Regions from separate parts of the Leptolyngbya sp. FACHB-1624 genome, predicted to be linked through region 2. Evidence: predicted binding sites of a transcription regulator. Region 2 holds the regulator's gene; the other holds the start of a gene.

What was found. The regulator NtcA, encoded in region 2, controls nitrogen genes in cyanobacteria. The targets are predictions, from matches to a motif close to TTTGTANNNNNNNNTACAAA.
Region 1: a site for NtcA is predicted at 2,224-2,243, ahead of glnA (type I glutamate--ammonia ligase). Genes of this name have one in related genera too.

The regions. Positions count from the first base shown of each region.
Region 1 covers NZ_CP180258.1:4,567,105-4,570,950, reverse strand. The annotation lists gene ACMUEV_RS21630 (class I SAM-dependent methyltransferase) at 1-542, opposite strand, end outside; gene glnA (type I glutamate--ammonia ligase) at 694-2,112, opposite strand; gene apcB (allophycocyanin subunit beta) at 2,524-3,033, shown strand; gene ACMUEV_RS21615 (hypothetical protein) at 3,145-3,768, opposite strand.
Region 2 covers NZ_CP180258.1:905,472-909,317, forward strand. The annotation lists gene ACMUEV_RS04180 (DUF3084 domain-containing protein) at 1-1,026, opposite strand, end outside; gene ntcA (global nitrogen regulator NtcA) at 1,146-1,817, opposite strand; gene fabI (enoyl-ACP reductase FabI) at 2,257-3,057, shown strand; gene ACMUEV_RS04195 (vWA domain-containing protein) at 3,082-3,699, shown strand.

The DNA of each region.
Region 1 (3,846 bases), 2.8 Mb from region 2:
TCACTGAATGCCTTCAATCCTTCCTTCAATGGAGCTAAAATCCGGCGACGCATCGGATCAGCCGTGCCATTAAACAGAATTTCAACCTGCAAATCGTAGAGATTGGCAGAAGTATCGGTTAAATACCCATTCGTCTGATGATGGAAATTTTGCACATAGTAGCTTGGTAAGCCTTCTGTCTCAACTCCTGCATCAAACTCTTGATATCGCTTCGCATTCACGCGCTGCCACATTTCCGGCATATCGAACCACATCACCGGATAGTAGCGGAAAAAATCTTCCCAAGGATTATCAAAGACAAGACTCGCTGGATAAACGCCTTTTTCGACATCCTGCCAATCCGCTTCGAGAACTTCAGCCATTCGTTTTTGAATGGTTTGAATCAATTCTAGAGAGAGCGGCTTTGCCTTTCTTTTTTGTTCGATCGAGGGCGGTGCGACAAGATTCAAGACTTGGGTACTAACAGCTTTATGCATCAACCCAAAGTAACTTTTGCCTTGCTGAAACGTCTGATACGCCAACTTTGTTAATGTATCGGGCATGATTTGTGTGAGACGACACTCTAAGACTATTGTCTAATTGTAACGAACTCTTAAGAGCGAAATAGTCTGTAATCAGTTAGATTTCGAGAAAAAAGCGATCGAGCTAATTGGCTCGATCGCTCCTTTTCAATTCAGCTTTCAACTCAGCAAATTAGCAATCGTAGTAGAGCATAAACTCATACGGATGCGGGCGAATGCTCATCGGAATTACTTCGCGATCGAGCTTGTAGCTAATCCAGCTTTCAATGAAGTCTTCAGTGAACACGCCACCTGTGGTCAGGTACTCATGATCCGATTCCAAGTTCTTCAGCGCTTCTGCCAAAGATCCAGGAGTCGAAGGGACTTTCGCCAACTCTTCAGGGCTGAGTTCGTAGATGTCTACATCCAAAGGAGAACCCGGATCGATTTGGTTCTTAATTCCATCAATCCCTGCACAGAGCATCGCGGCAAATGCCAAGTAGGGGTTCGAGGTTGCATCAGGACAACGGAACTCTAAGCGTTTTGCTTTCGGGTTCGTGCCAGACAACGGAATCCGCACCGAAGCAGAACGGTTTCCTTGCGAGTATGCCAAGTTCACCGGAGCTTCAAAGCCTGGAACCAAGCGCTTGTAGGAGTTCGTGGTCGGATTCGTAAACGCCAACAGAGAAGGCGCATGCTTCAGAATTCCGCCGATGTACCACAGCGCATTTTGGCTCAATCCAGCGTACAGATCGCCCGCAAAGGTGGGTTCGCCATTGTTCCAAATCGATTGGTGACAGTGCATACCCGAACCGTTATCCCCAAAGACCGGCTTCGGCATGAACGTAATCGACTTGCCATACTTGCGACCGACGTTTTTGATCACATATTTGTACGTCATCAACCAGTCAGCCGCTTGAATCAGGGTTCCGAACCGGAAGCCCAATTCGCACTGACCACCCGTTGCAACTTCGTGGTGATGTTTCTCGATCGGCACGCCGCACTTTTGCATCGTCAGCAGCATTTCCGATCGCATATCTTGCGACGTATCGGTCGGTGCAACCGGGAAATACCCTTCCTTGTTGCGAGGCTTGTACGCCAAGTTTCCACCCGGTTCTTGACGACCAGAATTCCAAATCCCTTCTACGCTATCAACGTGATAGTAACCTTCGTGCTGGTTTTGGTCATAACGGACATCATCAAAAATGAAGAACTCCGCTTCAGGTCCGAAGAACGCCGTATCGCCTAACCCCGTAGATTTCAAATAATCCACAGCTTTTTGAGCGATCGAGCGAGGATCACGGCTGTAAGGCTGACCCGTACGCGGCTCTTGAATCGAGCAAATCATGCTCAGCGTTGGATGCTCCATAAATGGATCGATCCAGGCAGTATCCGGATCGGGAACCATCGCCATATCGGATTCATTGATCGATTTCCAACCCCGAATACTCGATCCGTCAAACGGAACGCCATCGGTAAAGCTGCTTTCGTCAATTTGGCTCTTATGCAGGGTGAGATGTTGCCAAATCCCTGGCGTATCGATGAATTTGAGATCAATCAATTCGATATTCTCGTCATTGATCTTTGCCAAGATCTCTTGTGGGGTCGCCATGAAATACTCCTAGTAAATCGCGTAGCTTTGCTCAACGCTGAGCGCAGAATTGAATCAGATCGCCTCAAGCAAATCTGTCCTGCATCATGGTAAAAACAGGCTTCCCGTAATTTTGTATCCTAGGCTACGGAAAGCTCCGTGTCCGAAAGAATTAACGCTTAAATTAAAGATCGTAAATATTACATTCGCGGATTCCGTAACCCGATCGAGTGTATGGATTAAAAATTGTAACGATTATCTCATCTAGCGGGATTCCCCACGGTACGGTTCAAATTAGGCTCAAACCTGCGTGGTAAACTGAGCTTGAATCTTTTACGATACGAGAGCCTATACAACTTGCTGTGGGGCGGTTCGTTACTCTTGTCTACAGAAATATAGACACATTGAACCAAAATTTGGGAGAAGACTTTCATGCGGGACGCAGTGACCAGCCTGATTAGAAATTACGATATTACAGGGCGTTACTTAGATCGCAATGCGATCGACAGCCTAAAATCCTACTTTGCTACCGGAATGGCGCGCATTCAGGCAGCTGCGCTCATTACCTCCAATGCAGCCGGGATTGTTCGTCAAGCCGGGCTGCAGTTGTTTGATGAGAATCCTGAGTTGATTCGCCCCGGTGGCAATGCTTATACGACTCGTCGATATGCAGCCTGCCTGCGCGATATGGATTACTACTTGCGCTATGCTTCCTATGCCTTGGTTGCGGCTGACACGGATGTGCTGGATGAGCGCGTTCTAGAAGGTTTGCGCGAAACCTATAACTCGTTAGGTGTGCCTTCAGGACCGACCGTCCGGGGAATTCAAATCATGAAGGATATCGTCAAAGCAGAAGCAGCAGCGGCAGGAATTGCTGATACGAGCTTCCTGGATCAACCCTTTGATTACATGTCGCGTGAACTCGGTGAAAACGATCTGTAGTTGAATTCACTTCCCATGAAACGAGTTTCGGCTCGGCTCAGCCCTCGAATTTCGGGCGTTGAGTCGAGCCGAAACTCGTTTCAGACAAGAAAAATGTCAGGGTGAATGGCTTCAAGTCCGAAGCATCGCTTCTGCCTCTAAGACCCACAGCGTCCAGCCTTTGCTGTTTTGAGTAATACGAGCAGCAAGTCCTTTATCAGAGAGGCGTTCTGCCAGCGAGATCGCTTGGTTTTGTTCGCGTACTGTTCTGAGATAGCTGTAATATTCACGATCGCTATAGATTGCAGCCATCGGTTTCGCCACATCTGGAACGCGAATTTGACACACCTGATAATCGCGCTCAGATGTCAGAATCTTCCATAATCCTGAGTCTGATCGAGGAATGTCGTAGGAAGTTGAGGGTTTGACAGATTTGGGCTTGTCTAGCTGCGCTTTTTCCTCTTGGGCATCTGCTTCATAGATCCAAAGCACATCGCCTTTCATCGTTCGAGTAATCGCAACTTCATCTCCTCGATAAACGAGTTTGGCGGCAATTTGCAGAGCTTTTTGAGAATCTTGCACGAGTCGAAAAAAGCTGTAATAGCGATCAGCAACGACGATCGCGGCAAGTCGCTCATCGGAATCCGGCACGCAGATATGACAGGCTCGATATTGACTCCGGGAGTCTAGAATTTTGCAGCGAGCAGGATCAGGGGTCGGAGCAAGGTCAGCAGAAATGGGGCGAACAGAGGACATAGGATTGACGTGTGGGTTTGCAGGATGGGTTTGAATTGTAACGATTGTTTTCGCAGAGCTAAGCACATTTTGCGAATC
Region 2 (3,846 bases):
ATAATTTGCCCCGGCCTGCACCCGCACCAGATAATCTTTACCATCTTGAATTTGCTGAATGAGGTTTTGCACTTCCGCAATCGGGATTTGCACAATTTGCTGATTGTTCTGCCCCAGGCGAAGCGACTCGATCGCGGTCTGATTTGCCAATTGCAGTAATTGATCGACCGCTGCTTTGGCTCCACCTTGTTCGACGACGCGCACAACGCCTGAAGACAGCACTTGTGTCCGAAAAATTGCCAGATCACCTCGGCGAATCTGTTCCACATCTTGCTGAATTTGCTGAACGGCTGCCACGAGAAAAGCTCTCTGCTGTTCCAGGGTTTTCAATTCTGCTTCGCGTTGAGCAATGACTTGATCGCGCTCATTAATTTCGCGATCGCGCTTTTCAATCAGGGCAGTTCGTTCCGCAATTTGCGCATCTCGTTCCGCAATTTGGGCTTTCACCTGATCCCGTTGTTCAATTAACGCCTGCTGCTCAGATTCCAGCTGATTGATTTCGTTGCGGAGCGAGAGTGCTTGCTGAGAAACTGTTTCTAGCTGATTGCGGGTGAGATCTCGCTGCGCTTCTGTCCTGCGAAGTTGGGCATCGGTTTCTCGTTGTCGAGCGACTGAAACTTGAAGATTGGCATTGAGGCGCTTGAGATATTCCTCAATTTGGGCACGTTCCGATCGCGCTTGCTCTAGATCTTTCTCAACCTCAGCTTTTCGCTGATCGGTGGTTTTGAGATCAGCCGTGACTTTATCGAGGTCACGATTTGTCGCCCGCAAATCGGCTTGAATTCGCCCGAAGTTCAACACCATCTCTCGAAAGGTGCGACTGGCAAGCAGTAAAACGCCTAACGTAGAGGCAGAAATCAGCGTGCCCGTCAAAATCGTCACGACAACTGCTGTTTGTTTGGGACGGAGATTGAACAAGCTGAGGCGGGCTTTTCCCACGCGCGTTCCTAAGCGATCGCCGACTGTCGCGATCACCCCTCCTAACACCAACACCACCAAAATTAGAATTAGCCCGACATCGGACATGACGCTCCCACAAACCCCTAGACATACTGCACTCTAAGGGCACTTTCAGACTTTGCCTTTCATTATGACTGCTCGCTCTATGATTCGCGTGAGTCACTCAGGACTGAATTCTAATCGAATTAGGTAAATTGTTGACTAAGCGTTACCGGATTATGAACGGTTATTTTTTTCTTGTGAATTGAGATCATTTTGTCCTGACGCAAATCTCCCAGTAAGCGGGTGACTGTGACGCGAGTCGAGCCGATTGCTTCAGCGATCGCTTGGTGAGACAGTTTGAGATCAATCATGATCCCCTCTTGTGAGGGCACACCAAAGTCACGACACAGAATCAGGAGGAAACTAACAAGACGCGATCCCATATCTCGGTGCGCCAGCGTTTCGATCATCATTTCAGTTTGTAAGATTCTCGACGACAAGCCTTTCAGCATCAGCATCGAGAGTTCGGGATTGTCTTTGAGCGCTTTTTCAACTTGTTCGATCGGAACAGACAGCAATTCGACAGGGGTGAAGGCAACTGCGTGATAAAAGCGATCGGCACGTTGTCCTGTGATCAGAGAAAGCACCCCGAACACGCTGTTTTCTCGCAGCAGCGCGACGGTAATTTCTTCTCCTGCCTCGTACACCCGTGAGAGTTTAACCGCACCCTTGACGAGAAAGTAGACCCGCTCCGCCGGATCGCCCGGAAAGAAGATGGTCTTACCGCGTTCAAACGTCTCTACAACAGGAGGATATGCTCCCCCTCCAATCTGACGAAACATCGCTGCAAGCGGTTTATCCTTGGTCACTACCATTTCTTTCCTTGTCGTATCGAGTGAAGCTGGGAAGTCTAACAGTCTATGTAAGCAATCGATGACTTTAGACCACTAAAACTGAGTCTATGATCTGTTTTAGTGTCGTAAACTACAATTTCGCTTTGATCTTCAGAAAACTCAGTAAATTCTCTAAGAAGAAGGCGCAATTTCGAGTCGATCTACTGGAATCTTCTGGGCAGACCCAATAATTTCCACAGATCATACCGTGAAAGCACGAATATTCTAGGACGAGGCATTAAGGAATCATGAAGGATTCCGAACCAGAATCAGAGAGGATTCGCTGGCAGAAAAACCGAACTGAGAAATGACGCAATTCGATCCTCGATCCGCCAAGCTTGGGACGATCGCGTCAGCGAGGAGCAGTTCGAGAGGGATCCCTTTCTGCTATCCTCATAAATGCTTTACACGGTAGAAGACCATGCTAGACCTGACTGGAAAGAACGCACTTGTAACGGGAATCGCGAACAACCGCTCGATCGCATGGGGCATCGCTCAGCAGCTACACAAAGCAGGCGCAAATATTGGCATCACCTATCTACCGGATGCAACCGGCAAAGCGGAAAAGAAAGTTGCCGACTTGACCGAGCCGCTCAATCCCAGTTTGTTCTTGCCTTTGAACGTGCAAGATGACGCACAGATTGAGAGCGCATTCAATACCGTGAAAGACAAATGGGGCAAGTTGGATATTCTGATCCACTGTCTCGCATTTGCTAGCAAAGATGATTTATCCGGCGATTTCTCCAAAACGTCGCGCGCGGGTTATTCGCTGGCGTTGGATATCAGTTCTTACTCGCTGGTGCAACTAGCTGGAGCCGCAAAACCTCTAATGAGCGAAGGCGGTAGTATCGTGACGCTGACTTACCTCGGTGGTGTGAAAGTCATCCCGAACTATAACGTCATGGGAATTGCCAAGGCAGCATTGGAAATGAACGTGCGCTACCTCGCAAATGAGTTAGGGCAGAACAATATTCGAGTCAATGCGATTTCAGCAGGCCCGATTCGAACATTGGCTTCCTCGGCAGTCGGTGGCATTCTCGATATGATTCACCACGTTGAAGAAGTTGCGCCGTTACGTCGAACTGTGACGCAGATCGAAGTCGGGAATACCGCAGCATTTCTCTGTAGTGATCTATCAAGCGGGATCACGGGTCAGGTGATCTACGTCGATGCAGGCTACGAAATTATGGGGATGACGGGATCGAAGCCCACTGCTGGATAGCAATTAGACGATAGGAGATGTGCCGTGCCCAATTTTGAAACTTTGCAAAATCGAGACTACACCTTGATTTTGGATAAAAGTGGCAGTATGTCTACCAATGATCAAATTGGGGGCGGCAGTCGTTGGGAAGCAGCCCAAGAATCAACGCTGGCACTGGCGCGCAAATGCGAACAGTTTGATCCCGACGGTATTACGGTTTATACGTTTTCTAGCCGATTCAGACGGTACGAGAATGTGACGACGAGCAAAGTCGCACAGATTTTTATGGAAAACGATCCGGTTGGCTCGACCAATCTGGCAGCAGTGTTGCGGGATGCCACCGAAGATTATTTTCGCCGCAAAGCCACAGGGCAGAGCAAAACTGGAGAAACCATTTTAGTCATTACCGATGGTGAGCCGGACGATCGTCGAGCCGTGATTGAAGCGATCGTGCAAGCGACACAGAAAATGGAACGCGATGAAGAATTAGCCATTTCTTTTATTCAAGTTGGCTCAGACGCCAGTGCGACAAAATTCTTGAAGGTTCTCGACGATCAGCTTCAAAGTGTGGGAGCAAAGTTTGATATCTGCGACACGGTGACGATGGATGATATGGCAGATATGAGTTTGGCAGAAGTGTTGTTGAATGCGATCGTAGATTAGCACGCTAAAACAGCGATTAAGTTTGGGCAGAATGAGCGGCGATCGAGCCTAAAATCGCAAGCCCAGTCAATCGACTCGATGCACCCAATTGGGTCAGTCGCAGCAGCAATACCTACCTGAAGGAATAGCCAAGAAACCACAACGAAA